Regions from separate parts of the Streptosporangium longisporum genome, predicted to be linked through region 2. Evidence: riboswitches for the same ligand, from Rfam matches in the RefSeq annotation. Region 2 holds a riboswitch; each other region holds the start of a gene.
The links. Region 2 has a riboswitch for cyclic di-AMP ahead of ABD832_RS41170 (CHAP domain-containing protein). Riboswitches for the same ligand answer to the same signal wherever they lie in the genome.

Region 1 (7,182 bases), on a different contig from region 2:
GATCGCGGGACACTCGTGAACGCGTTCACAAGCGCCGATAGACTACGTGAGGTCCGTGCACCTCACCGCCTAGTAAGGATCTGCCTGTGAACAAGCCCGTCGTACTGGTCGCCGAGGAACTCTCCGAGGCCGGTCTCGCGGTTCTGGGCGCGGACTTCGAAGTCCGCCACACCGACGGCGCCGACCGCGCCCAGTTCCTGCCCGCCCTCGCCGACGTGGACGCCCTGATCGTGCGCAGCGCCACGCAGGTGGACGCCGAGGCGATCGCCGCCGCCCCCCGGCTGCGCGTGGTCGCCCGCGCCGGCGTCGGCCTGGACAACGTCGACGTGGAGTCGGCCACCAAGGCCGGCGTCATGGTCGTCAACGCGCCCACCTCCAACATCACCAGCGCCGCCGAGCACACCGTGGCCCTGATCCTCGCCTCCGCCCGCAACGTCGCCCAGGCCCACTCCGCGCTCAAGGGCGGCGAGTGGAAGCGCTCGAAGTACACCGGCGTGGAGCTGGACGAGAAGGTCGTCGCCATCCTCGGCCTCGGCAAGATCGGCCAGCTGGTCGCGCAGCGTCTCCAGCCGTTCGGCGTCGAGCTGATCGCCTACGACCCCTACCTGCAGCCGGCCCGCGCCGCGCAGATGGGCGTCCGCCTGGTCTCGCTGGAGGAGGCCCTGCGCGAGGCCGACTTCATCACCGTGCACCTGCCCAAGTCCAAGGAGACCATCGGCCTCATCGGCGAGCGGGAGCTGCACCAGGTCAAGCCGAACGTGCGCCTGATCAACGTCGCCCGCGGCGGGATCATCGACGAGAACGCGCTCTACTCCGCGATCAAGGAGGGCCGCGTCGCCGGTGCCGGCATCGACGTGTTCCCCAAGGAGCCGGTCACCGACAGCCCGCTCTTCGAGCTGGACCAGGTCGTGGTCACCCCGCACCTGGGCGCCTCGACCCACGAGGCCCAGGAGAAGGCCGGCACCCAGGTCGCGCGGAGCGTGAAGCTCGCCCTGGCCGGGGAGTTCGTGCCGGACGCGGTCAACGTCCAGGGCGGCGCCGTCGCCGAGGACGTCAAGCCGGGCCTGCCGCTGGCCGAGAAGCTCGGCCGGGTGTTCACCGCGCTCGCCGGTGAGGTCGCCACCAGGCTCGACGTCGAGGTGCGCGGCGAGATCGCCTCCCACGACGTCCGGGTGCTGGAGCTGGCCGCCCTCAAGGGCGTCTTCACCGACGTGGTCGAGGACTCGGTCACCTACGTCAACGCCCCGCTGCTGGCCAAGGACCGCGGGGTCACGGTCGAGCTGATCACCAGCTCCGAGAGCCCCGACTGGCGCAACGTGGTGACGGTCCGCGGCGTGCTCGCCGACGGCCGCGCGGTCTCGGTCTCCGGCACCCTGTCCGGGCCGAGGCAGATCACGAAGATCGTCGAGGTCAACGGCTACCAGATGGAGATCGAGCCGACCGACCACCTGTCGTTCTTCACCTACACCGACCGTCCCGGCATCGTCGGCGTGGTCGGCCGCATCCTGGGCGACCACTCGATCAACATCGCCTCGATGCAGGTGGCCCGGGACGTCAAGGGCGGCAAGGCCCTGATCGCGCTCACCGTCGACACCGCCATCCCGGCCGACGTGGTCGACCAGATCGGCGCGGAGATCGGCGCCGACAGCGGCCGCTCGGTCGACCTGACCGACTGACCGTCCCGGCCCGCCGCCCGGCCGCGTCCTGCCGCCTCCGGGAACGGCCGCGACGCGCCGCGGCCCGGCTCCGGACGGACCGTCCGGGGCCGGGCCGGCACCCGCCCACCGTCTCGACATGTGAGAAGTGTGTACGCGGGGCGAGACGACCCTTTCGTCACCGGGTAACCTGATGGAGATGCGCCGGGTGTTCTCGCACTCCGCACCCGCCGTGACGGGGCCTGACAGGGCAGGCCGGCGGCCCGCCACGGTGCCGTGGCGATCGCCGGCTCCGAGCCCTCCGCCCAGCGGTCCGTGACCCGGACCGCGGCATCGGGCCCGGTCCGAGTCCTGACCGGAGTCTCGGCCACCTTCACAGCTCACCCGCGATCGAGACGAGACTCACCATGTACGAGATGTACTCCTGGAACCGCCCGGACGAGAACGAGGACGAGGCGGCCGACGCGATCCAGACCGCCCTGGACCGCCGCGACAACGGTGGCGCGCCCACCCGCTGACCCCGCTGACCCCACCGGCCATCTGCCCGGTACGGCCGCGCGCCGGTCCGGGCCGGCCGGGGCGGACGGGGCGGACGGCTGCGCGAACGCTCGTGACGGGGCCGCAAAGGCTCACCCGTCGACGACGGATCCGGTCGCGCGCTCGATCCGCTCGGCCAGTTCGACCCCCTCGGGGTCGGGGCGCACCCCGCCGACGAAGGAGGCGCGCCGCCAGGAGGCGAGCCGCTCCTCCTTGACCACGTCCCCGCTCCGCGGGGCGTGCACCATGTACCCGGGCTTCGTGATCATTCCGACGTGCCCGAGACCCCGGAAGAAGACCAGGTCCCCGGGCCTGAGGTCCTTCCAGGGGATCTTCCTGGAGAACGCCCCGTACTGCTCGGAGGCGATGCGGGGCAACCTGATCCCGGCGGCCCCGTAGGCGCGGAGCATCAGCCCGGAGCAGTCGAAGCCGCCGCGGCCGGTGCCGCCCCACGCGTACGGCGTGCCGCGTTTGGACATGGCCCAGCTCAGGGCCTTCTGCCAGGCGGGACGCAAGGAGGCGGCGCGCAGGGCGCCCTTCAGGGCGGGCATGCCGAGCGCGGGAGGCGCGGGGGCGGGCAGGGGCGAGGCGGCCAGCGCGGTGGCCGGGGTCGCGAACACCGCGGTCCCGGCGACGAGGACGGACGCGACGCGCGAGGAGATCTTGCCGTACAGGGTCGTTCCTTCCATAGGGCCTGCCGGGTGAGCTGTCGGGCTCGGGCGTGGAGGCCGCCCTACGGCGCGCGGGCGCGCCGATTCGCCCCGAGGGATCCCGTCACGGGCGGCCGGGAACGCGCTCCCGTCGGGGAGCGGGGTTCCCGGGGCCCGGGACGATCCCGGAAAGAGTGGGTCCCCGGCTCCGTACGCATCGATAAGGGATGATCCGTACGAATTAGGCATCAACGTGAACGGTGAGGACCATAACGAAAGCTCACGAAACGGTCAACACAGGATAAAGACGGGCAAAGTGATCAAATGTCCCCGAGGGAAATTTCGTCCGAGGCGTGAGACCGGTGTTCAAGCACCGAGACGGCCCGGTAGGGTGGCCGCATGGATTCGCGTAACATCCGCCTGGCGGTCATCCCCGGGGACGGGATCGGGGTCGAGGTCGTCGCCGAAGGGCTGAAGGTCCTCGAAGCGGTCGGCACGAAGGTGGAGACCACCACCTACGATCTCGGCGCCAAGCGCTACCACGAGACCGGTGAGACGCTGCCCGACGTCGTCCTGGAGGAGCTGCGCGGATACGACGCGATCCTGCTCGGGGCGGTCGGCGACCCCAGCGTGCCCCCGGGCGTGCTGGAGCGCGACCTGCTGCTCAAGCTCCGCTTCCGGCTCGACCACTACGTGAACCTGCGGCCGGTCAAGCTCTTCCCCGGGGTGGAGACCCCGCTGGGCGGGGTCCGGCCGGAGGACATCGACATGATCGTCGTCCGCGAGGGCACCGAGGGCCCGTACGCCGGAGCCGGGGGCGTCATGCGCCACGGCACCCCGCACGAGATCGCCACCCAGGAGTCGCTGAACACCGCCTTCGGCGTCGAGCGCGTGGTGCGCTACGCCTTCGACAAGGCGCTGTCGCGTCCCCGCAGGAGGCTCACCCTGGTCCACAAGACCAACGTGCTCACCTACGCCGGTGACCTGTGGGCCCGCACCGTCGAGAGGGTCGGCCGGGAGTACCCGGACGTCCAGACCGACTACTGCCACGTCGACGCGGCCTCGATGTTCTTCGTCAACCAGCCCGGGCGCTTCGACGTGATCGTCACCGACAACCTCTTCGGTGACATCCTCACCGACATCGGCGCGGCGATCGCCGGTGGCATCGGCCTGGCGGCCAGCGGCAACGTCAACCCCGACCGCACCGCGCCGAGCATGTTCGAGCCGGTCCACGGCAGCGCCCCCGACATCGCGGGCCAGGGCAAGGCCGACCCGACCGCCACGATCCTGTCGGTCGCCATGCTCCTGGACCACCTGGGCCTGGACTCCGAGGCCGCCCGGGTCGAGCAGGCCGTCGCCGACGACCTGGTCGAGCGGGCGACCGGCCGGGCCGGCCGGACCACCCGCGAGATCGGCGACGACATCACCGCCCGAGTAGCCGGCTGAGGAAGCCGCCCACCTCGACCCAGACGCGCCTGGCGGCTCACCGAGCCGCCGGGCGCGTTTTGGTTTTTCCGCCCCGCTGACGGTTTTCGCTATCGATGCAGTAGTTTCCCGTTACCCGGTCCAACGCAGAATGGACGCAAGGGTAAGCCAGACACCAAGAGAAGGATCCGCGTCATGACCACCGCTCAGAAGCTCAGCTTCGACGTGCAGCTCTCCGACCACGCTCGCACCACGGACGAGCGTGAGCAGGTAATGGCGAGCCCGGGGTTCGGCCAGGTCTTCACCGATCACATGGTCTCCATCGACTACACCGAGGGGGAGGGCTGGCACGACGCCCGGCTCACCCCGTACGGGCCGCTCGTCCTCGACCCGGCGACCTCGGTCTTCCACTACGGGCAGGAGCTCTTCGAGGGTCTCAAGGCCTACCGCCAGGAGAACGGCGCCATCGTGACCTTCCGGCCGGAGGCCAACGCCGCCCGGTTCAACGCCTCGGCGCTGCGGATGGCCATGCCCGAGCTGCCCGAGGAGACGTTCGTCGAGTCGCTGGAGCTGCTCGTCCAGACCGACCGCGACTGGGTCCCCACCACCCCGGGGCACAGCCTCTACCTTCGTCCCTTCATGATCGCCACGCAGCCAGCGCTCGGTGTCAACTACCCCTCCAGGACCTACCGGTACATGGTCATCGCCGGACCGGCCGCGGCCTACTTCGGCGGGGGCAAGGCCGTCTCGGTCTGGCTCTCCACCGAGTACACCCGCGCAGCCCCCGGCGGCACCGGGGCCGCCAAGTGCGGCGGCAACTACGCCGGGGCCTTCGTGGCCCAGCGCCAGGCCGTCGAGCAGGGCTGTGACCAGGTGGTCTGGCTGGACGCGGTCGAGCACCGTCACGTCGAGGAGATGGGCGGGATGAACCTGTTCTTCGTCTACGGCGACCGCCTGCTCACCCCGGCGCTGACCGGGACGCTCCTGCCCGGCATCACCCGCGACTCCATCCTCACCCTCGCCGGCGACCTGGGCCTGCGGGCCGAGGAGGGACGCCTGTCGATCGAGGAGTGGCAGAGCGGCTGCGAGTCGGGCGAGCTGACCGAGGTCTTCGCCTGCGGCACGGCCGCGGTCGTCACCCCGGTCGGCGCGGTCAAGGGCGCCGACCGCGCCTGGACGATCGGCGACGGCAACCAGGGCCCGGTCACCTCGAAGATCCGCGAGGAACTCGTGGGCATCCAGTACGGGTCCCGCCCCGACCCGCACGGCTGGGTCCACAAGATCTGCTAGCCGCCACCGGAAGGCCCGGCCGCCGGCCGGTCCCGAAGCCCGGGTCCCGGGCCGGGCCTTCCCGCACGAGGATCAGATCTCGACCAGCCTGCCCGTGTCGATCGTGAGGTTCCACGGCGCGGGCAGTTCGAGCGGTTCACCGAGGGTCACCTGGTGCTGTTGCTGGTACCCCCTCTCTCCAGGATGGCTGAGCAGCCGGGCGATGTTCTGGAAGGCGTCGATCACCAGGTAGAGCGGAACACCCGCGATCGCGCAGTTCTCGGGTTTGACGACATGGTCGTCGTTCCGGCTGCTGGGAGAGACGACCTCCACGACGAGCAGGGTCTCCTCGGCGTAGACGTTCTCGTCGTCCCACAGGCGAGGGGACTTCGGAAGGACCAGGAGATCAGGCCTGTAACGATCTTTTTGGACCCCGAAGAAGATCTTGATGTCGCATACCGGGTCCCACCCCTGTTCCGTGGCGAAGGGGGCGAGCTGGAGCAGCAGACGCGTGATGATTCTGGCGTGGGTGAGCGTGGGCAACTCCCTCACCACGATCCGGCCGTTGATGATCTCGACCTTGCGGTCGGGCCACTGGTCGCACGTCCTCTGGTAATGCCGCTCGAGCTCCTGGTGGTTGGCGGACATGGGCTTCGCCTCACGACGGTCCAGAGTTTTGGCCATGGTGTCGATCCTTCCCTCCGCATCGGTGGGCGCAACGTGCTCGTCATGTGACGTAAAGTAATCGGAAAGCGTCGCGCCCGCGTACGGATCCGGGGAAGTTCTCGTCAGTGCTTTCGAATCATGGTGAGGCCGTCGGCGATGGGGAGCATGACCGAGGTGGTCCGCTCGTCGGCGGTGACCATGTCGTTGAACGCGCGCATGTGCCTGACCGTCTCCTCGTCGCTGGCGGGATCGGCGACACGGCCGCCGCGCAGCGTGTTGTCGGCCAGGATCAGTCCGCCGGGAGCCAGGCGCTCCATCAGGAGCTCGTAGTAGACCGGGTAGGCGGCCTTGTCGGCGTCGATGAAGGCCAGGTCCACGGCCGGGTGCTGGGGCAGTTCGAGCAGCCGCTCGGCCGCCGGGCCGATCCGCAGGTCGATCAGGTCGGCCACCTGCGCCTTCTCCCAGTACCTGCGGGCGATCGCCGTCCACTCCTCGCTCACGTCGAAGCAGGTCAGCCCTCCTCCGGGGGCGAGCCCGCGGGCCAGGCAGATGGAGGAGTAGCCGGTGAAGGTGCCCACCTCCACCGCGTTCCTGGCGCCGCAGAGGCGGGTGATCATCGTCAGGAAGCTCCCCTGGTCGGGGGAGATCTGCATCCTGGCGTCGTCGCCGGTCAGCTCGCGGGTCTCGACGGCCAGCGCGTCGAGGATCTCGTCGGGCAGGGTGGTGTGCGCGAGCAGGTACTGGCCCACGGCGGGGTCGAGGTAGGTGGCCTTCATGGGAGCCATTCTCGCCCGTGACGACCGGCGGTGTCGGCGATTCCGCACCGTGTCGGCACGCCGCCGGCGCGCCGCCCATCTCGGATCGTGAGATCGATGTGTCAGATGGTGTCGGCGTGTGGCAGACTCCGAGGCATCATGTTCTACGGTCTGCTCATTATCGGCAGGCGCGCCGGCTGAAAAGGGACACCGCTGGCGCGCAGA
Region 2 (7,182 bases):
GGCCTTCGCCAGGTCGGGGGCGACGGGCAGCGCGGTGAAGATCGAGAGCCGGCCGGAACGGGCGGCGGCGCGCAGCCGCAGCCCCGCCGCCACGCCCAGGACGGTCCTGAGCCGCCCGGCCCCGCCGCGCGCCCGCAGCAGGGGCGTGCCGGGCCTGCCGGTGATCAGCTCCAGGAGCCTGATCGTGGCCAGGCCGTCGTCGACGATCACGACCCGGCCGGGAGAGGCGGTGAGCCAGCGGAACTGGACCTTGCCGGAGAAGGCGTCGCCCAGCGCCCAGGTGCGTCCCCGGGGCGGCCGGGGCATGTCCGGGCGGGCCTCGGCGAGTTCGAGGCCCTGGGGCAGCCCCAGGCGTCTCAGCTCGCGTCCCGTCACCGCCAGGGGACGCAGGCCCGCCCTGGGCACGAGGTGGCCGCGGGGGCCGAGCAGCCCCGCGTGGTGGGCCTCCACGGCGCAGAGCATCTGCAGCGGAGACTCCACCCAGGCGACGGCCGAACCCTGCTCCCGCGCGTGGTCTCGGCCGTCCTCCACGCCGGGCGATGACCCGTTCACGACCGCCACACCGTAACGCGGTGGCCTTACCGGTCCGGGAACTGCGGGTGAACAGCGGACCACGCGCGTCAACCTGTGATCTTGCGTGGCTCCGCGCGGGGCGCCGGGCCGTTCCGTACACTGCCCGTACCTGAAGATCCATGCCGGGCACCGGCGGGTCGGCCGCGCGGGCCGAAGGCCGTGCGGGACCGGAGAGGGGCGAGCCATGTGGACGGCCGAGGACATTCCCGACCTGACCGGCCGCACGGCCGTCGTCACCGGGGCCAGCGGCGGCATCGGCCTGCCGACGGCGCTGGAGCTGGCCAGGCACGGCGCCCGGGTCGTGCTGGCCGCCCGTGACCCCGGGCGGGGCCGGGCCGCGGTGGAGGCCGTCAGGGCCGAGGTGCCGGGGGCCGAGGTGGAGGCGGGGGCGCTCGACCTGGCCGACCTGGGGTCGGTGCGCGCCTTCGCCGAGACGGTCCGCGAGCCGCTGGACCTGCTGATCAACAACGCCGGGGTGGGGCTGATGCCCCGGGGGACGACCGCCGACGGCTTCGAGACCCAGTTCGGCGTCAACCACCTGGGGCACTTCGCGCTGACCGGCCTGCTGATGCCGCGCCTGCTGGCCGCCCCGGCGGCCCGGGTGGTCACGGTCTCCAGCGACGCGCACTCCGTCGGGACGATCGACTTCGACGACCTGGGCCTGGAACGCCGGTACGGCAGGTTCTCCTCCTACGGCCGCTCCAAGCTGGCCAACCTGCTGTTCACCCTGGAGCTGCAGCGCCGCGCCGACGCCTCGGGGGCGACCCTGCTCAGCCTGGCGACCCACCCGGGCACCACCGCGACCGGGATCCTGAAGACGGGCGTGCTGACCCGCCCCCTCAACGCCCTGATGCGCCTGGTGCTGCAATCTGCCGCCAAGGGCGCCCTGCCGTCCCTGTACGCCGCCACCTCCCCCGAGGTCACGGGCGGGCAGTACATCGGCCCGGGGCCCAAGGTGCTGCGTCCCTCGGACCGGGCGACCGACCCGGCGGTGGCGGCGCGGCTGTGGGAGGTGTCGGAGGAGATGACCGGCGTGCGGTTCGGGGAGACCCGGCAGCTGCCGTGAGGTGCCGTTCCCCCTGCTCGAAGGGGGCATTGAGGGGGTTTTGAGGAGGCTTTCGGGAAGATCGTCAGCCGCCCCCGCAGTTTTTACCATCGAAAGCCAGTTCGACAAGAGGGGTGGGTAAAGACTTGCTCGGGGGCCTATCCGTCCCGCCCCGTGACCACCGGACCGCACGCCGGGCGGACGCGGGCGCGATCTCCGGATCGCCGGGGACACCGGGCTTTCCGCCCGCCGCCACGAAGAGGTCCGGACAGCGGGGAGGGCACGGGACGCCCTCGGGGAGGGTGATCCACTCCCCCGCCGGAGTCGCGGAACGGCATCCCCTACCCCTCTGACCAGGGCCTATCACCACGAGAAGGCAATGTGTCCTACTTGTAATCGTCTGACCGGATGACGTAGGTTCATCCCGTTCATGGCAAATGTCTGGGTCTCCCAAGGTCTGAGCATTGCCGTCACATTGCCCGACCGCGTCTCACCTGGGCGGACCCCCTCCGCCCCCGGTGAGCACGGCCGCCGAATCCGCGAGGTCTGCGGAACCGGGGAACCACGTTCCTGGGGTGAATCAACGCATCCGTGCGTCGTAGGGCACTTCCCAGCCCGAACCCGTCAGCTAACCCGGTAGGCGGAATGGAAGCGACGCAAGGAGTCGAACCCCCACATGACCGAGCACCGCTCCACCCCCACCCCCATCATCCCCCGCCTGGCACGTATCGCCCTCGGCGCCTCGATCGCGCTGACCGCGGGAGTCATGGGTCCCGCCGCCCTGGCCGACGGCCACGGCGCGCTGACCACCCCGCCCGCCGACACCAAGACCGCCGAGGTCTCCTCGGACTCCGGGTCCGCCAGGACCCCCCTGGAGGTCGTGGCCCAGCGGCTCCCCAAGGTCACGGCCGCGCAGGTGCTGAACCTGGCCGCCCAGCAGATCGGCGTCCGTGAGAACTCCATGGGCGGCGGGACCAAGTTCCACCAGTGGTACATGTCCTCCCCCCGCGCCCAGGAGACCGCCGCCCGCGACGGAGGCAACATCTACGGCTACGCCAACGCCCCCTGGTGCGCGATGTTCGTGTCCTGGGTCGGCGAGATGGCGGGCATCCGGCCCACGATGGGCTGGGACGCCTACACCGTCACCCACGCCAAGTGGTTCGCGGAGAACGGCCACTGGGGCACCACCCCCACCCCCGGCGCCGTGGTCTACTTCGACTGGGAGGGCGGCAAGAGCATCGACGGCATCGACCACGTCGGCTTCGTGAAGCACGACAACGGGGACGGCACGATCACCACGATCGAGGGCAACACCGGCAACGGTAACGTCGAGCAGCTCGTCCGGCCCATGTCCGAGGTCGTCGGCTTCGGCTACCCGGTCTACGCCGGCTGATCCGGCCCCGGCCGGCCCGGCCGGCACCGCGACGTCCGCGACTTCCGCGACGGGGTCCGCGCCGGGCCCCTGTCAGGGTCCGTGTCAGATCCCCCGCACCCCCGACCCCCCTCGCCCCCCGTCCATCCGCCCGTCCTCCCGGCCCGGCCGGGAGACGGGCCTCGCCATGTCCTCCGGCCCCGCCCACGGGCCGTCGTGTGCCGTCGTGTGCCGTCGTACGCCGTCACGGGCCGGGGCACACGGCCGGACGTCGCGCACGGTCACCTGCGGGGTCCGCCGCGCGGCGGTCCCGTCCGGTGCCGGTTCGTGGTAGGAGCGCGAAATGCCCTGACTGTATGCCCGTGTGATGGGAGCGCTCCCAAAACCCCATATGGGATGTATATCACCATTTAGGCCCCCCAGGACCCTCAAAACGCCTTCCATGTAACGGTTGAGTTTCGGTCTATTGACGTCCCGGTTGCCCATCGTCCACTCTTCGTGGGAGCGCTCCCAAAGCACATTGAGGAAAGACCGCATCGTGAGGCCGCGTTTGTCGGGGACCGGTACGCGATGTCACCTCCCAATGATTCGGGCGACCACCTGAGAGGGGTCCGGAATGTTGAACAACAAGCGGCAGGGCAAGCTGGCCGCCGTAGCGGTCATGGCGGCCACCGCCCTGGCCATCACGTCGTGCAGCTCCAGCGAGCCCGCCAAGCCCGCGGCCGGCGGTTCCTCCTCCGCCGCCGCGGCCGAGCCGGTGACGATCACCGTGCACACCTTCGGAGGTGGCGAGAACTTCGGCTATGACAAGGCCGTGGAGACCTGGAACGCCGCTCACCCGAACATCCAGGTCAAGTACCAGAACCTGACCGACCGGTTCGAGGACGTCTACCTGCCGCAGCTGCTCCAGCGTCTGCAGGCGAACAGCGGCGCCGCCGACATCATCGCCCTCGACGAGGGCGCGATGGGCCTCATGAAGGCCCGTCCCCAGTTCTTCACGGACCTGGCCGAGTACGGGCTGGACAGCCGCAAGGCCGACTTCCCCGCGGCCAAGTGGGACAACGGCATCAACGCCGACAACAAGCTCTTCGCCCTGGGCACTGACATCGGCGGCATGACCATGTGCTACCGCAAGGACCTGTTCGAGAAGGCGGGCCTGCCCACCGACCGCGAAGAGGTCGGCAAGCTCTGGCCGGACTGGGCCGCCTTCATGGAGGTCGGCAAGAAGTTCCAGGCCGCCAACCCCGGCAAGACCGACCCCAAGTTCCTCGACGGCCCGAACACGCTCTACAACGTGATCCTGTCGCAGGAGGCGCCGAAGAACGGCAACGTCGCCTACTTCGACAAGCAGAACCAGCTCGTCATCGAGACCAACCCCGCGATCAAGACGTCCTTCGACACGGTGAAGAGCTTCAGCGAGGCGGGCCTGACCGCCAAGCTCGCCTCCTTCACCCCGCCGTGGAACGCCGCCATCAAGAAGGGCGGCTTCGCGACCATGGGCTGCCCGGCCTGGATGCTCGGTGTGGTCTCCGGCGCGGCCGGTGAGGGCAACAAGGGCAAGTGGGACGTCGCGGCGGTGCCCGGCGGTGCCGGCAACTGGGGCGGCTCCTACCTGGCCGTGCCCAAGCAGAGCAAGCACCCCAAGGAGGCCGCCGAGGTCCTGAACTACCTCACCGGCAAGGAGGGCCACGTCATGGCCTTCCAGGAGGCCGCGGCCTTCCCGAGCTCCATCCCGGCTCAGCAGGACCCCGCGGTCGCCGACCTGAAGAACGCGTTCTTCAACGACGCGCCGACCGGCAAGATCTTCGGTGAGTCGGTCAAGGACCTGCTGCCGGTCTTCCTGGGCGAGAAGCACGCCCAGGTCAAGACCTCGGTGGAGAAGGTCCTGGAGGGCATGGACCAGGGTTCGGTCCCCTACGACCAGGCCTGGACCAAGTTCCTCGAGGCCGGCGTCAAGGCAGCGGGCTGATCCCCCTCCCGACCCGCATCGGCCCGGCGGCGGTGATCCCGCCGCCGGGCCGGTCGTCTGCCCCCGCTGAAAGGCTTTGACCGATGACACTGCACGTCGACTCCCCGGCCGCCCCGCCCCGGCCCGGCCCCGAGCGGCCGACGGGGCACCGCGGGCCGCGGCGCGGCAGCGGGTGGGCCCGGTTCGACCTCCGGGCGACCCCGTACTTCCTCGTCTCCCCCTACTTCCTGCTCTTCGCCGTCTTCGGCATCTTCCCCCTCGTCTACACCCTCTGGGTCTCGTTGCACGAGTGGGAGCTGGCCGGTGACAAGACCTTCGTCGGTGTCGAGAACTACATCGAGCTGATCACCGACGCCGCGTTCTGGAACGCGGTGATCAACACCCTCGGCATGTTCGTGATGTCGACGGTCCCGCAGCTCGTCCTGGCCCTGCTGCTGGCCAACGCGCTCAACAAGCGCATCCGGGGCCGGCTCTTCTTCCGCCTCGGCGTGCTGCTGCCGCTGATCACCTCCGTCGTCGCCGTCGCCGTCGTCTTCACCCAGCTCTACGGGCGCGACTACGGCATGATCAACTGGTTCCTGAGCCTCTTCGACGTCGAGGCGATCAACTGGCAGAACCAGAAGTGGTCCTCGTGGATCGCGATCTCCACGATGATCGACTGGCGCTGGACCGGCTACAACGCGATCATCCTGCTGGCCGCCATGCAGACGATCCCCAAGGACCTCTACGAGGCCGCCTCCATCGACGGCGCCTCGGCCAGGCGGCAGTTCTGGCAGATCACCTTCCCGATGCTGCGCCCCACGATCATCTTCGTGGTGTTCATCTCCACCATCGGCGGTCTGACGCTCTTCACCGAGCCGGTCATGTTCGACGGCAACCCGACGATGAGCGGTGGTGCCACCGGCCAGTACCAGACCGTGGCGATGTTCATCGTCAAGGAGGCGTTCCGCGACTTCGACTTCGGCTACGCCGCGGCCGCCTCGTGGCTGCTGTTCGCGCTGATCCTGCTCGGAACGCTCATCAACTACTCCTTCACCCGCCGTATCGGGGGATCCAAGTGACGGCCACCCAGCTCCAGCGCCCCCCGGCGCCCCCCAGGCGGCGGTCCTCGGGCGCGTCGGCCGCGCCGAGCCGCATCTGGGACGCCGGTCCCATGACGAAGGTCGTGCTGGCCCTCGCCCTCCTGCTCTCGGCGTTCCCGATCTACTACATGTTCATCATGGCCACCCGGACCAACGAGGAGGCCATCGACGTCCCGCCGCCGCTGCTGCCCGGCGGCCACCTCGGTGAGAACATCCAGCGGCTGCTGTCCACCGAGGACGCCTACTTCATGACCGGCCTGATCAACTCGGCCATCGTCTCGATCACGGTGACGGTCTCGGTCGTGCTGATCTCCACCCTGGCCGGCTTCGCCTTCGCCAAGCTCCGCTTCCGGGGCAGCAAGATCCTGCTGGGCCTGATCCTGGTGACGATGATGGTCCCGCTCCAGCAGATGGGCATCGTGCCGCTGTACGAGCTCATGGTCACCCTCGGCTGGACCGGCCAGCTCAAGGCCGTCATCCTGCCCTTCCTGGTCAACGGCTTCGGTGTCTTCATGATGACCCAGTACGCCACCCAGGCGGTGCCGGACGAGCTGGTCGAGGCGGCCCGCGTCGACGGCGCCTCCACCATGCGCATCTACGCGAACGTCATCCTCCCGGCGCTCCGCCCCGGGATGGCGGTGCTGGCCCTGCTGGTCTTCATGCAGACCTGGAACGAGTTCATGTGGCCCCTGATCGTCCTCAACCCGGACAACCCCGTGGTCCAGACCTCGATCGCCGCGCTCAACCAGGCGCACGGAACCGACTACGTGATGCTCTTCACCGGCACCGCGGCGTCCGTCCTGCCCCTGTTCATCGTTTTCATCGCGTTCGGCCGCCAGATCGTCGGCGGACTCATGGAAGGTGCGGTCAAGGCGTGACCACGCAAGAGACGCGTATCAAGACTCCGGATCTGATCTTTCCCACCGATTTCGTCTGGGGCGCGGCCACCTCCGCCTACCAGATCGAGGGCGCCGTCACCCAGGACGGGCGGGGAACGTCCATCTGGGACACGTTCGTCAAGCAGCCGGGGCGGGTGGTGAACGGCGAGCACGCCGACATCGCCATCGACCACTACAACCGCTACCGGGACGACGTGCGGATGATGGCCGAGCTCGGCCTCGGCGCCTACCGGTTCTCCATC
Region 3 (7,182 bases), on a different contig from region 2:
AGGGACGGTCATAAGTCGTCCCGCGCCCGGGAGTAAATGGGGGCGCGCGGCCACGGCGTCCCGTCCGCCCGGCCGTTACGGCTCCGCGGGATCCTCGTTTTCCGGCCCGGATGAAGCCGAGCGCGTCAAGCCGCGCCCGTGAAGGCGAGTACGTCAAGGCGTGTACGTGAAATCCCGCGTGTGAGGACGGGGGTTGGAAGGCCGCGCGTCAGGGTCCGTGGACGACGCCGTGGGGACGAGAAGGCCCGCGGAAAGGCCCCCGTGACGGGAGAAGGTCCGGGTGCGGGGTCGTGCGAGGGCTCATGGACGACACCGCGCGTGCGGAAGGCGGCGTGCGACGCCGTAACGCGCGAGAGGGCCGCGAAAGGCGCGTGTGCGGGAGCCGGGGGCGAGGACGGGCCGGGAGGGCCGGTGCGCGGCCGGCGTCCCGAGGCCCGCGCCTTGAGGGCCGGGCTCGAAGGGCCGCTTCCGGGGGGCCGGGCCGGGAAGGCCGGGCTCGAAGGGCCGCTTCCGGGGGGCCGGGCCGGGAAGGCCGGGCTCGGAGGGCCGGGCAGGGAGGGGCTCGCGTCAGGGACCTCGCGTCAGGGATCGCGGGGCCGGGATCGCGGGGCCGGGATCGTGTCGCGTCGCGTCGCGTCGGCGACCGTGGTGTCGCGGGACGCGTACGAAGGCCCGCGCATGAAGAACGGGACCGGCGGTCGAACCGCCGGTCCCGTCTCTTCGGGGAAACTACTTGATCTTCACGACGACCGTGTCGGCCACCTTGTCGTGCAGAGCCTGGTGCAGGGGCTGGTCCCAGAGCAGCCACAGGACGTTCAGGAGGGAGAAGATGCGCACGATCCAGTTCAGGAACGGCACCCAGGACAGGAACTGCGGACCGAAGAACACGCCGGCACGCTTGAGCGCGACGGCGCTGCTGAGCCCGCCCGGCGGCACGACGTTGCCCACGGGCACGATCTTGATGCCCATGACCATCTTGCCGACGGTCTGCCCGCTCCTGGTCGTCATGAAGAACTCGTAGGCGAAGTACAACGCCGCTGCGAGCAGGGACGTGAGCAGGGTGGCGAGGAAGACGCCGCCTCCCGCGTCCAGGGTCCCGGTCGCGCTGTCGAAGCTGGGGGACGTGATGATGACGGCGGCCAGCACGGCGCTGATGATGAACGTCGGGATCCCCAGGATGATCCCGTCGATGAGCCGTGCCACCAGACGCTGCCACCACTCGGCGAGCGGCGCCGGAGCGCCGGGGACGCCGCCGTAGGGCTGTCCGTAGCCCTGCTGGCCGTACGCCGGTTGACCGTAGCCCTGCTGGCCGTAGTCCGGCTGCTGACCGTACCCGCCCTGCTGGCCGTAGCCCTGCTGCTGGCCGTAGTCGGGCTGCTGGCCGTACCCGGGCTGGGACGGCTGCTGCCCGTAGCCCTGCTGGCCGTAGCCGGGCTGCTGGCCGTAGTCCGGCTGCTGCCCGTAGCCACCGCTCGTGCCCTGCTGGCCGTACCCCGGCTGGCCGTAGCCACCCGTGCCGCCCTGCTGGCCGTAGCCCGGCTGCTCGGCGGAGGACTGGCCGTAGCCGGGCTGCTGGCCGTAGTCCGGCTGCTGCCCGTAGCCACCGCTCGTACCCTGCTGGCCGTAACCCGGCTGGCCGTAGCCACCCGTGCCGCCCTGCTGGCCGTAGCCCGGCTGCTCGGCGGAGGACTGGCCGTAGCCGGGCTGCTGGCCGTACCCGCCGGTCGCCCCCTGCTGGCCGTAACCCTGCTGCTGGCCGTACCCGCCGGTCGCGCCCTGCTGGCCGTAACCGGGCTGCTGCCCGTAGCCCTGCTGGCCGTAGCCCTGGGCCTGTCCAGGACCGGTGTTCGGCTGTGAGGCCTCCGACCGATATCCCACGACCGTTATGTCGGGGTCGAGTTCACCAGCGGCTCGACCCGCGTTGTGCTGTCCGTATTCCGGCTGCCCCGACGGTGTGCGATCGCGGTCGGGATCATCCTGTGGATACGGCGGCTGTCCGGTGCTCACCGCGTCACCTCACTTAGACTGCGCATGTGGCAGATGTCAGACTCACATGCTTGCTGCAGCACAAGGTATCGACATAGGCAACAACAGTCACCTTTCCGTTGTGTCAGCTCTAAAGTCACTCACGTCGGGCTCACGTGTCAGATGCAGCAGCATCCGCGTATTGCCCAGGGTGTTGGGCTTGACGTGCTCCAGATCCAGGAACTCCGCGACGCCCTCGTCGTAGGAGGCCAGAAGCTCGGCGTACACCTCCGGGGCGACGGGGGTGCCCTGGATCTCCCGGAACCCGTGCCGGGCGAAGAAGTCCACCTCGAAGGTCAGGCAGAAGACGCGGCGCAGGCCGAGCTCGACGGCGGTGCGCAGCAGCGCGGAGACGATGCGGTGGCCGATCCCCGCCCCCCGGCGGGCGGGGTCGACGGCGACGGTGCGGATCTCGGCCAGGTCCTCCCACAGGACGTGCAGCGCCCCGCAGCCGACCACCTCCCCGTGCTCGTCGGTGGCGACCCAGAACTCCTGGACGTCCTCGTACAGGGTGACGGTGGCCTTCTCCAGCAGGCGCGGTCCCGCGCCGCCGTAGGTGTCGACCAGGCGCCGGATGGCGCGGACGTCCGGGGTGCGGGCACGCCGGACGGTGACGCCGGCCGCCCCCGGCGGTCCGTCCCGCTCCGTGCCGGTACGGGGTTCACCACCGCTTCCGGCCTCGGCGGGGGCGCGCATCACCGGCGCCGGAGACTGTTCCGCAACCTGCTCCATGACCGATCAGCGTACGTCCTCGCCGTCCCCCAATTACGGCTCACCCCTAACTCGCGCACCACCCTCCTCTCGTGACCCTTGGTAGTCCCATTGCCACGCTGGGCATCGGACGCCGAAGTGTGGCGCATTTCATCTTCGGTACGCTCCCGGAGCTGGGAGGACCCCCTCGGGGCCCGACGACCCCCTGGGCAAAGGCCCCGTAAAGGCCTCAGTGATCATTTTGAGATGTGATCCGTCCGTGACATTTCAGTTGCGAAACCTCTACTGAATTCGAAGTTCTGGTTGAGCAGGAACCAGGGGTGGACTAATCTCCGTCCTCGATGTCAGAGATGTGAAAAGCCTGACCCGCCGAATCTCCCGCAGGGAGAACCGGGGACCCACCCGAGTCCCCCGGGGTGAATCCGAGTGCCACCGGCGCACCCGGTAGGGCTGCCCTCCGGCCCGAACCCGTCAGCTAACCCGGTAGGCGGCCGAGGAGAAGGAGTCCATTGGTGAAGCGCACGCGCGACCGCGGAGGAGACCAGGCGGGTGGCGACGCCCACCGTCCACGACGCGCGCCGCGAGGGCTCCGCCGCCGCATGGCGGTGATCGGCCTGGCGTTCGCCACCCTCACCCTGGGCACCCCGCTGGTCGCGGCCTCCGCCGACCCCGAGCCCAGCCTCAAGCAACTGGCCGCGCAGGCCGAGAAGCTGCACAACGAGATCGAGACGCTCGCCGAGCAGTACAACGGCGAGCGGGTCAAGCTCAAGCAGGCGCAGCGGGCCGCGGACAGCGCCAAGAAGACCCTGGCCACCAGCGAGTCCGAGCTGGCGGCGCGGCGGACCAAGGCCGCCCTGCTGGCACAGAGCAGCTACATGGCGGGCGGACTGAACGCAGGGCTCACCCTCACCCAGACGTCCGACCCCGACGACTTCCTCGACCAGGCCACCACCAGCTACGCCCTGCAGCAGCAGCAGAGCGAGGAGGTCGCCCAGGTGGGCCGGGCGATCGAGGCCGCCGAGCGGGCGCAGGCCGGCGCCAAGGCCAGGACCTCCGAGGTCAAGAAGCTGCTGACGGAGATCGGCGCCAAGCGCGCCAAGATCGAGCGACTGGTCGCGCGGGTGGAGAGCGACCTGTTCAGGGAGGTACGCGCCCAGGCCGTCGGCAACCGTGGCGCCCGGGTGAAGGTCGACGCGCCCATCGTGGGCAGCGGCAAGGGGGCCGAGGCCGCCCGCTGGGCGCTGACCCAGCAGCTCAAGCCGTACGTCTGGGGCGCCGAGGGTCCCAACTCCTTCGACTGCTCCGGGCTGGTCATGTGGGCCTACCAGAAGGTCGGGATCAGCCTGCCGCACTACACCGGCGACCAGTGGACCGCGGGCACGCGCGTCTCCCGGAGCGAGCTGCGCCCGGGTGACCTCGTCTTCTTCTACAGCGACCTGCACCACGTCGGGATCTACATCGGCGCGGGCCTGATGGTCCACGCCCCCCGGACCGGGGACGTCATCCACATCACCACGATCGACGACCGGCCCTTCGTGGGAGGCGTGCGCATCGCCGGCTGACCCCGGCACCCGCTCGACGCCGTCCCGCGCCCGCCCGGCGCGGGATCTGGCGTCGGCCGAGGACGGGCGGACGGAGCGGGCGGCTGAATTCGGGCGGCGGCAGGCTAGATCAGGCGGCGGCGGGCCGCCCAGGCCACGGCCTCGATCGCCGTGGCGACGCCGATGCGGTCGCAGATGCCCCTGAGCCTGCGCCTGACGGTCCGGCCGCTGATGTCGAGCCTGCGGCCCACCCTGTCGACGGTGACGCCCTTGGCGAGCTCAGCCAGCAGCACGAGGTCGTCGGCGCTGAGACCGATATCGCCCATGCCCAGGGGGCTGTCGCCATGGCGCGAATCCACTTCCGGATATGCCATCAAGAGTCACTCCCCCCACTCTGGAAACCGGGCCTAAGGCACCATGAATGAATACCGCCCGCCAGGAACGGTAAACGCCTTGTTCAAAGGTCGTCAAGTTCCGCCCTTCATGGCGTCGCCGCACTATTGACATAGCAGGCCATACGTGAAGTACTCATGATATGTCAGCGCCTTTGCGGTTAAGTCATGATCCGCCTCGGGCGTGGACCCGTAACCGTCCCCTGGCTGCGAGGACCCGCATCTTCGTAGAACAAGATTTTGCCGGATCGGCAGGCCCTGCGGCCCTCCGGACGCCGGGTCCGCGACGCGCGCGCCTCCCGTATTTTTCGGGAAATCGACCCCTGTTCCGCCGGTGCGGCGGTGGTCACGTCCCTCGGCACCTTGACGGCGTGACGTAAAAACCCGGAAATCGTGGGCCACTTCGGTTCTTTGCGGCATTTGCGGAGTTTCGCGCGGGGCCACTCGCACGCCGTAATATCGGGCGTGCGGAAAGGGAGTTTCTACACCATGCGGAAACTCCTCCGCACGGCACGAAGGGACGCGAGCACCGCCGTTTCCGGCGGCCGGGATCCCGCCCTTCCGCTCCCGGTCCCCGCGCACCGTACGGGCACGTCTCCGGCCCCGGGAAGGTGACCGCCGCCGCCGACGCGCGACGCCTGACCGGTGGGTACGCCGTCCGGGCCGTGTCGCCCCGTTCTGTGGGTCCGCGGGTGTCGTGGGTGCCGCGGGTGCCGTCCGGGAGGCCCGGGGCACGCTTTTGCCCGGACGCGGCACAGCGCCCGGGCGGGGGAATGATCGTGCTCCGTACGGCGGTACCGGACCCGGGCGTGGTCGGCCCGGTACACGCCGTACGGCGGGAACGTCGTTTCGCGTGGCCCGGGGGCCGCGCGTCGGTCAGGCCCGGCCCGCCGGCTTGACCAGGGGGAACAGGATGGTCTCGCGGATGTTCCTGCCGGTGAAGGCCATGATGAGACGGTCGATGCCCAGCCCCATGCCGCCGGTGGGCGGCATTCCGTATTCCAGGGCGGTGAGGAAGTCCTCGTCAAGCTGCATCGCCTCGACGTCGCCGCCCGCGGCGAGCAGGGACTGCTCGGTGAGGCGGCGGCGCTGCTCGATCGGGTCGTTCAGCTCCGAGTAGCCGGTGCCGAGCTCGGTGCCGAACCCGATCAGGTCCCACTTCTCGGTGAGGAGCGGGTTGTCGCGGTGGTTGCGGGCCAGCGGGGAGGTCTCCAGCGGGTAGTCCATGACGAACGTGGGCTGGATGAGCGTGTGCTCGACGAGAGCCTCGAAGATCTCCTGGACGAGCTTGCCCTGACCCCACGCGGCGTCCCAGTGGATCTCCCGCGCGTCCGCGAGGGCACGGACGCGCTCCAGCGGCGTCGCGGTCGTGACCTCCTCGCCCAGCGCCTCGGAGACCGACCCGTAGAGGGTGATCCGCGGCCACTTGGCCAGGCCCAGATCGATCTCCTGACCCTCGTGGACGACCACGGAGTGACCCAGCGCGGCCACCACCGCCTGCTGGATCATCCGCTGGGTCAGGTCCGCGATGTCGTTGTAGTCGAGATAGGTTCCGTACGCCTCGAGCATGGTGAACTCGGGGTTGTGGGTGGAGTCCGCGCCCTCGTTGCGGAAGTTGCGGTTGATCTCGAAGACCTTCTCGATCCCGCCGACCACGAGCCGCTTGAGGTAGAGCTCGATCGCGATGCGGAGGTAGAGCTCCATGTCGTAGGCGTTGATGTGGGTCTTGAAGGGCCGGGCCGTGGCTCCGCCGTGGATCGGCTGGAGCATCGGCGTCTCGACCTCCAGGTAGCCCTCCTCGTGCCAGAAGTCGCGGACCGACCGCACCACGGCGCTGCGGGTGTACGCCAGCTTCCTGGCCTCGTCGTTGACGATGAGGTCGACATAGCGCTGGCGGACCCGCGCCTCCGGGTCGGTCAGGCCCGCGTGCTTCTCCGGCAGCGGCCGCAGGCACTTGGAGGTGATCACCCAGCGGTCGGCGAGGATGGACAGCTCGCCCCTGCGCGAGGTGATGACCTCGCCCTCGACGCCCACGTGGTCGCCGAGGTCGACGTCGCGCTTCCACGCGGCCAGCGACTCCTCGCCCACCCGGTCCAGGGAGATCATGACCTGGAGGTCGCCGGAGCCGTCCCGCAGGGTGGCGAAGCAGAGCTTGCCGCCGGTCCGGGACAGCATCACCCGCCCGGTGACGCCCACCCTGTCGCCGGTCGCGGTGTCAGCGGAGAGATCGGCGTATTTCCCGCGGATCTCGGCGTTGGTCGCGGTACGCGGGAAGTTCACCGGATAGGGATCGACGCCCTCGGAGCGGAGGCGGTCGAACTTCTCCCGGCGCACGCGCATCTGCTCGGGCAGGTCCTCGGCGGGATTGGTCACGTCATCGGTCACAGTTCCAAAGGGTACCGATGCGGCGAACCCCGCGAGGTCACCCACCGTGCCCGCCGCCCGCCCGGGTCATGCCCTCCGGACGGGCCCGCGGGGCGGCTCAGGCGGTGTTGCGGTGATAGATCAGACGC
Region 4 (7,182 bases), on a different contig from region 2:
GCGGATGGTCGAAGTGGTTGGCGGTGACGCCGCCGCGGTTGGACATGGTTCTCCAGCCGGAGCCGTGGTTGATGCGCTGGCGCCAGATCACGTACTTCACCCCGAGCCTGGCCTTGTTCTTGATGGCCCAGGCGGAGATCTCGTCACCGAGCCTGAGGTTGGCGGCCGTGGGCATCGAGCCGCCGACGCTCATCATGAAGTCGCAGGCGCGGCCCAGCGGGTGCTCGCCGCCGTCGTTCGCGGCCCGGTAGCAGCCGACCGAGTACGGCAGGTCGAAGCGCCTCTTGATCGCCTCGCGCATGATCCGGGTCCGGTCGGTGATGTTGTCGGCGCCGGTGGGCAGCTGCGGGGCCCAGCTGCCGTCGGAGCGGCGGCCCGAACCGGTGGGGACCAGCTTGTCGAGCTTGTCCTTGATCTCCTCGATCAGGTCCTCGGCCTCCTCGCGCCGCTCCTGGACCTCCTTGGCCTCCTCGACGATGTCGTCGGTGAGGCGGGCGGCGGTCTCGGCGGACCTCTTCCTGCGCTCCACGCTCTGGGCGAACCCCTGCAGGTGGGCGCTCTGCTCGGCGGTGAGCTGCTCCATCACCGCCGCGCTGCCGATGTCGTCGGCGAACAGCAGGGCGGGCAGGCCGCCGATGCTGCTCTGGTAGTGGAGCTGGACGATGGAGTCGACCTGCTTCTCGTTCTCGGCGTAGACCTCCTCGGCCCTGCGCAGGTTCTGCTTGGCCACGGCCTCGGCCTTCTCCGCCTTGTTGAGGGACTCGCGCTTGGCCGCGTAGGTCTCGATCAGCGCGTCGATCTTCTTGTTGAGCTTGACCAGGTCGGCGCGGAGCTCGGCCTCGGTCGGCTTGGGGTCGGCGCTTCCCGCGGTGGGAGCGCCGAGGGTGAACGCGGCGATCGAGCCCACGCAGAGGGCCAGAGCGGCATGGCGACGGAACGTGGGGGACGGGGCCGCCACGAACTCTCCTCTCCTTCCGCCTACCGGGTTAGCTGACGGGTTCGGGCTGGAGGATGCCCTTCCACCGAAGTGGTTTCACCCCAGGTGCGGTGGTTCCCCGGCTCCCGGGCGAGGCGCCTGGGATTAGGCATATCGGCTGCTACAGCCGATGTGGGAAGGATAGTAGTGGTAAACCCCAGGTCACGCGACCTCAAACGAGACCTATCGGTGATCAGCTCGTGACAATGGAGCGCAGTAGATGTGCTGTCTCCTCGGGCAGCACGTCGTTCACGAAGGCCCCCATGGCCGATTCCGATCCCGCGAGGTACTTCAGCTTGTTCGGCGCGCGGCGGATGCTGAACAGCTCCAGGTGCGCGTACGCCAGGTCGCGGCCGGTGTTGACCGGTGCCTGGTGCCAGGCCGCGATGTAGGGCATCGGCATGTCGAAGAGCCCGTCGAGACGGCGCAGCACGTCGGTGTAGAGCGGTCCGAACGCCGCCCGCTCGGCCGCCTCCAGGCCGATCAGGTCGGGGACCCTCCGGTGCGGGTAGAGGTGGACCTCGACCGGCCAGCGCGCGGCGGCCGGGACGAACGCCGTCCAGTGCTCGTTGGAGGCCACCACCCGCACCCCGGCCTCCCGCTCGGAGGCGAGGACATCGGCGAACAGATCGCCCCCGGTACGGTCCCGGTAGCGGCCGGCCGCCGCGAGGTTCAGCCTGGTGCGCGGGGTCACGTACGGGTAGGCGTAGATCTGCCCGTGCGGGTGGGCCAGGGTGATGCCGATCTCCGAGCCGCGGTTCTCGAAGCAGAACACCTGCTCCACCCCCGGCAGCGACGACAGCTCGGCCGTACGGTCGATCCAGGCCTCCATGACCAGCTCGACCTGCTCGGACGACAGGCGGGAGAACGAGGAGTCGTGGTCGGAGGTGAAGCAGACCACCTCGCAGCGGCCGATCCCGGGCCGGACCTCGCTCAGCCCGCCCGGCTGCGGGTACTCGCCCGGCTGGGCCGAGAACGAGGGGAAGCGGTTCTCGAAGACCACCACGTCGTAGTCGGGGGAGGGGACCTCGGTGAGGTTGCCGGGACCGGACGGGCAGAGCGGGCACTCGCTGGCCGGGGGCAGGAAGGTACGGCCCTGCCGGTGGCCGGCCACCGCGATCCACTCCTCGGTCAGCGGGTCGTAGCGCAGCTCGGAGGCGGCGGGCCGGGGCGGCAGGTCGCGCAGGTCGGCCGCACCCCTGTCCGCATCGTCGCGCCGGTCGAAATAGAAAAGCTCCCGGCCGTCGGCCAGGTGGGTGGCGGTGCGTTTCATCGGGTGGCGGTCTCGCTCTCCTGCTGCGGTTCTGTGATGATCAGCTCGCCGACCGAGGCGGCGAGCTCCTCGCGTGCCTCGCCGGACAGGCCGGAGTCGGTGATCACGATGTGCGCCTGGGACAGCTCGGCGATCGTGCTGATGCCGACCGTTCCCCACTTGGTGTGGTCGGCGGTCACCACCAGGCGGCGCGCGGAGGCGACCAGCTCCCGGTCGGTCTCCGCCTCCAGCAGGTTGGGCGTGGTGAACCCGGCGCGGACGCTCATCCCGTGCACGCCGAGGAAGAGGGTGTCGACGTGCAGGCCGCGGACCGCCGCGACCGCGACCGGGCCGACCAGCGCGTCGGAGGGGGTACGGACCCCGCCGGTCAGCACGACCGTGCGGTCGGCCCTGGGGGAGCGGTGGAAGACGTCGGCGATCCGGATCGAGTTGGTGATCACGGTCAGCTCGGGCACGTCGACCACGTGGTGGGCGAGCGTCCAGGTCGTGGTGCCCGCGGAGAGCGCGATGGCGGTGGCGGGACGGACGAGCCCGGCGGCGGTGCGGGCAATCGTCTCCTTCTCGGCCTGCTGGCGCACGGACTTGGCGGTGAAGCCCGGCTCCTCGGTCGAGCCCGGCCCGGCCACGGTGGCGCCGCCGTGGACCTTCTCCACCAGCCCCCGCTCGGCGAGCACCTCCAGGTCGCGCCTGATCGTCATGTCGGAGACGCCGAGATCGCGGACCAGGTCGGCGACCCTGACACCGCCGCTGCTGCGGACCCTTTCCAGGATCGCCTGCTGCCGCTGCTGGGCGAGCATCGTCACTCCCCTTAATTCACCAGATTCCACCAAATTACCACGCCGAGGCTCGAGAGGCGCTGTTGGAACATGGTGAACCGCCCGCTCACAACCGCTCGAGCTCCGCCTCGATGTTGGCCCGCGCCGCAGCCTCCGGCCCCTCGACGCGGAAGATCGCCGGGAGGTCGAGCAGCGAGCGCAGCACCGCGGCCCGCCCGGCCCTGAACGCCTCCTCGGGCACGAAGGCGTACTCCTCGCGCACGGCCGCGGCGTAGGCGGCGTAGACCTCCTCGGGCGCGCCCAGGATCGCCAGGTCGGCGTCGCAGAGCACGGCCCCGTCGGTGTCGTCCGGCGTGGGGTCGTGCGTGACGGTCAGCCTGACCAGCCGGGCGACCGTGGCCACCGCCTCGGGGGACAGGCCCGCCTCCGGCAGCGCGCGCTCGGCCAGCCGGGCGCTGCGCTCCTCGTTGTCGGCGTTGCGGGGGTCGTAGACGGCGTCGTGGAACCAGGCCGCCATCCGTACCAGGTCGGGGTGCTCGGCGTGACCGGCCAGGGCGTCGACCCCGGCCAGGACCGCCTCCAGGTGGGCGGTCGTGTGGTACCTGCGGTGCGGCTCGTCGTAGCGGGCGATCAGTTCGCGGCCGAGCCGTTCGGCCCCGGGGCCGGCCAGCGACCGCCAGCGGGTCATCAGCTTCTCGCTCATGCCAGGGAGCCTAGAGGCGGCCGGACCGGGAGCCCGGCCCGGGCAGGTCAGGCGTCACGGCCCCAGGAGGCCAGCAGCCGGGCCTGGGCGTCCTCGGCGGGCGACCGGGACTCCCCGGGGGCCGTCTCCTGCTCCCGGCCGGGCTCGGCGGCGGCGAACCAGGCGGCGCAGGCCTCGACCAGCTCCGGGTCGAGGCGCTCGTCGGCACCGATGGCGCGGGCCAGGTCCCAGGTGTGGATGAGGGCGTCGGCGAACAGCTCGGTGACGTACTCGCGGCCGGGCACGTCGCCGAACGGCAGGCGCACGACGCCCTCCAGGGCGCCGCGGGCGGTCACCGCCTGGACGGCGGCCACGGCCGAGGTGTCGAACGCCTTGATGGGGTCGTCGCCGAGCAGGTCGCCGTCGAAGGCGTCGCCGACCTCGGCGGAGGTCCGCCCGGCCAGCAGCTCCGGAGCCCACAGGCTCTCGCCGACCACGTGGTTGACCAGCGCCCGCACGTCCCAGTCGACGCAGGGCGTGGGGGTCTCCCACTGGCCGGGAGCGATCCGGTGGACGAGCGCGCCGAAGGCGTCCAGCGCGCGACCGTAGGCCTCGGGTACGTCGATGGTCATCATGCCTCCCGATGTCCTCCCGGCCGCGCCGTGCCCTTCCCCTGACCGTAACCTCTGGGCCGCCAGTAGTCATCCGCGTCAACGGGCATGACCGGCACGGCCCCGGTACCGCGTGGACCGGTGCTCGCCGGCACGTGCCGGCGAGCACCGGGCGGCCCTCCCGAGTCACCCGGGGTCACCGGTGGGCACCGGGGGCATCGCGGGTCACCGGTGGGCACGGCCCCGGACGCCACGGCACCCGGCCGGGATCGTCCCGGCCGGGGACCGCTTCGAGCTTTCCGAGTCCGCGGAGCTTCGCGCGGACGGGTCAGGGCAGCCGCTGCTCGATCCAGACGATCTTGCCCTTCGCGGTGAGGCGGGAGCCCCAGCGGTGCGCGAGCCAGTTGATCAGGTGCAGGCCGCGCCCGGTGTCGCTGGTGGTGGACGCCTCCCGCATCACCGGTACGGACGAGGAGGTGTCGGACACCTCGCAGACCAGGGTGGGCCCGCGCAGCAGCCGCAGCTCGACCTCGCCCTGACCGTGCTCGACCGCGTTGGCCACCAGCTCGCTGACCATGAGCTCGGTGTTGTCGCAGAGCGAGGAGAGGCCCCAGTCCTCCAGCGTGGTCCGTACGAAGCGCCGGGCCTGCGAGGCCGAGCGCCGGTCGGCCGGCATCGACACCTCGACGAACTCCTTCTCGGTCAGCTCCGAGACCCTGGCCAGCAGCAGCGCGATGTCGTCGCGCTCGTGTCCCGGCCGCTGGGCGCTGATCGTGAGGTTGCAGACCTCTTCCAGGTCGTGGTTCTGGCTGGCCAGCAGCCCGCGCAGGGCGCTGATGCCCTCCTCGATGTCCCGCTCGCGGCTCTCCACCAGGCCGTCGGTGTAGAAGGCGAGCACCGTGCCGTCGGGGAGCGTGAACTCCCGCATCTCGGCCGGTTCGTTGCCGATGCCCAGGGGGAGACCGGGGGGCAGCTCCAGCAGCTCGGTCTCGCCGCCTGGCCGCACCAGGATCGGCGGGACGTGCCCGGCGCAGGCCATGGCGCAGCGCCGGGTGACCGGGTCGTAGGTGGCGTACACGCAGGTGGCGATCTGGCTGGCGTCCAGGTCCTGGCTCATCAGGTTGAGCCGGAACAGTACGTCGGCCGGGCTCAGGTCCAGGCTGGCCAGGGTACGCGCGGCCGTGCGGAGCTGGCCCATGGTGGCCGCGGCCCTGATGCCGTGCCCCATCACGTCGCCGACGACCAGGGCGACCCGGCAGCCGGGCAGCGGGATCACGTCGTACCAGTCGCCGCCCACGCCGACCAGGTCGCTGGCGGGCAGGTAGCGCGAGGCGATCGTCAGGCCCAGCGGCTGGGAGAGGTCGACCGGCAGCAGGCTGCTCTGCAGGGTCAGCGCGGTACGCCGCTCCCGGTTGTAGAGCCTGGCGTTGTCGAGGCAGACCGCGGTCCTGGCCGCGAGCTCCTCGGCCAGGTTCACGTCCTGCTCGTCGAAGGGCTGGCTGCTGGGCCGCCGCGTGAAGATCACGAAGCCGAGCACCCGGCCGCGCGCCTTCAGCGGGACCACCAGGAAGGAGCTGTCCTCCAGCACCTTGGAGACCGAGTCGCGCTTCCAGAACCGCCCGATCTCCTCGGCCGTCCGGCGTCCCAGCCGGGGGTAGAGGATCGGGTTGCCGGTGGCCATGCACCGGGCGTACGGCGTCCACGCCTCGTAGACGGCGACCTCGTCCACCGGGAACGCCTTGGCGTACTCGTCGGGGGAGGGGTCGGCCACGCCGACCGCGATCCGGCGCACCAGCGCCGAGCCGTCGGTGCTCTGCTGCGGGAACTCCCCCTCGGTCACCAGCCGGTCCTGGACGAGGATGCCGGCCGCGTCCGCGAAGCGCGGCACGGCGACGTCCATCAGCTCCCTGCCGGTCTCGAACATGTCCAGCGTGCTGCCGATCCGCTTGCTGGCGGCGTTGAGCAGCGAGAGCTGCTCGTGCATGGATGCGGGGCTGCCCATCCTGAAGCCTGGCGTAGCGGGATCCTTGGTGACGAAACGGGACTTCACTCGCTCCACCGGGGTGCGGGAACCGGCGTCCACCAGGTGGCCAGTTCGAGGTCTTCTGCGATGGCGTTGGCGCCGTTGTACCCGGGGGCCGCGGAGACCGAACCGCCCGGGTGACTGCTGGCGCCGCACAGGTAGAGGCCGTCGACGGGGGTGCGGTAGCGCCCCATCTCCGGGACCGGGCGGTTGCCGCCCAGCTGGGAGGGCTCGTAGGCGCCCACGTGGTGGCTGCCGCGCACCATGTTGACGCAGTGCCGCTCGATGTCGAGGGGGGAGAACACCCGGCTGCCCAGCACGGCGCCCCGGGCGAGGTTGGGGGCGTACTCGGCCCACTCGGCCAGCAGCCGTTCCCCGACCTCCTCCCGCTGCGCGTCCCAGTTCGCCGGGTCGCCGTCGAGGTCGTAGGGGGCCCATGGCCACCAGAACGCCACGTGTTTGCCGTCCGGCGCGTACGAGGGGTCGAACAACGAGGGGCAGGCGCCGTTGCCGGCCAGCCGGTCGGGAAGCCGGCCCTCGTGGATCCGGTCGAACGTGCGGCCCAGCTGCTCGCTGTCGTCGGCGCCCAGCACGACGAGGAACGCCCGGTCCACGTCGGGCTCGAACTCGGCGGCCCGGTAGCGCGGCGCCTCCTCCAGCGCCAGGTGCAGGGTGACCAGGCTGTGCCCGGCCCACCGGTACCCCTCGATCTTGGAGACGATCTCCTCGCCGAAGTTCTCCGGCCCGGCCAGCCGCACGGTCTGCGGGGCGTCCACCGCGCTGGCCACGAACCGGCGGGCGCTCAGGACGTCGCCACCCGCCAGCCGCACCCCGGTGGCCC

Region 1: linked by a shared signal. The riboswitch ahead of ABD832_RS14130 (C40 family peptidase) and the one ahead of ABD832_RS41170 (CHAP domain-containing protein) in region 2 are both predicted to bind cyclic di-AMP.
Region 3: linked by a shared signal. The riboswitch ahead of ABD832_RS12430 (C40 family peptidase) and the one ahead of ABD832_RS41170 (CHAP domain-containing protein) in region 2 are both predicted to bind cyclic di-AMP.
Region 4: linked by a shared signal. The riboswitch ahead of ABD832_RS17075 (coiled-coil domain-containing protein) and the one ahead of ABD832_RS41170 (CHAP domain-containing protein) in region 2 are both predicted to bind cyclic di-AMP.

Annotation. Positions count from the first base shown of each region.
Region 1 is NZ_BAAAWD010000007.1:265,869-273,050, forward strand. Features, by position in the region: gene serA (phosphoglycerate dehydrogenase) at 87-1,676, shown strand; gene ABD832_RS14130 (C40 family peptidase) at 2,285-2,881, opposite strand; cyclic di-AMP (ydaO/yuaA leader) riboswitch at 2,869-3,100, opposite strand; gene ABD832_RS14135 (3-isopropylmalate dehydrogenase) at 3,242-4,288, shown strand; gene ABD832_RS14140 (branched-chain amino acid aminotransferase) at 4,463-5,557, shown strand; gene ABD832_RS14145 (Uma2 family endonuclease) at 5,630-6,220, opposite strand; gene ABD832_RS14150 (O-methyltransferase) at 6,325-6,978, opposite strand.
Region 2 is NZ_BAAAWD010000032.1:67,941-75,122, reverse strand. Features, by position in the region: gene ABD832_RS41180 (hypothetical protein) at 1-552, opposite strand, end outside; gene ABD832_RS41175 (oxidoreductase) at 758-1,639, shown strand; cyclic di-AMP (ydaO/yuaA leader) riboswitch at 2,138-2,276, shown strand; gene ABD832_RS41170 (CHAP domain-containing protein) at 2,295-3,011, shown strand; gene ABD832_RS41165 (ABC transporter substrate-binding protein) at 3,607-4,959, shown strand; gene ABD832_RS41160 (carbohydrate ABC transporter permease) at 5,043-6,020, shown strand; gene ABD832_RS41155 (carbohydrate ABC transporter permease) at 6,113-6,919, shown strand; gene ABD832_RS41150 (GH1 family beta-glucosidase) at 6,916-7,182, shown strand, end outside.
Region 3 is NZ_BAAAWD010000006.1:1,814,555-1,821,736, reverse strand. Features, by position in the region: gene ABD832_RS12440 (RDD family protein) at 730-1,878, opposite strand; gene ABD832_RS12435 (amino-acid N-acetyltransferase) at 2,095-2,757, opposite strand; cyclic di-AMP (ydaO/yuaA leader) riboswitch at 3,094-3,242, shown strand; gene ABD832_RS12430 (C40 family peptidase) at 3,249-4,298, shown strand; gene ABD832_RS12425 (helix-turn-helix domain-containing protein) at 4,403-4,603, opposite strand; gene lysX (bifunctional lysylphosphatidylglycerol synthetase/lysine--tRNA ligase LysX) at 5,546-7,054, opposite strand; gene ABD832_RS12415 (type III pantothenate kinase) at 7,152-7,182, opposite strand, start outside.
Region 4 is NZ_BAAAWD010000007.1:915,475-922,656, forward strand. Features, by position in the region: gene ABD832_RS17075 (coiled-coil domain-containing protein) at 1-958, opposite strand, end outside; cyclic di-AMP (ydaO/yuaA leader) riboswitch at 962-1,098, opposite strand; gene galT (galactose-1-phosphate uridylyltransferase) at 1,170-2,249, opposite strand; gene ABD832_RS17085 (DeoR/GlpR family DNA-binding transcription regulator) at 2,246-3,046, opposite strand; gene ABD832_RS17090 (HD domain-containing protein) at 3,132-3,728, opposite strand; gene ABD832_RS17095 (TIGR03086 family metal-binding protein) at 3,776-4,342, opposite strand; gene ABD832_RS17100 (ATP-binding SpoIIE family protein phosphatase) at 4,647-6,320, opposite strand; gene ABD832_RS17105 (phytoene desaturase family protein) at 6,365-7,182, opposite strand, start outside.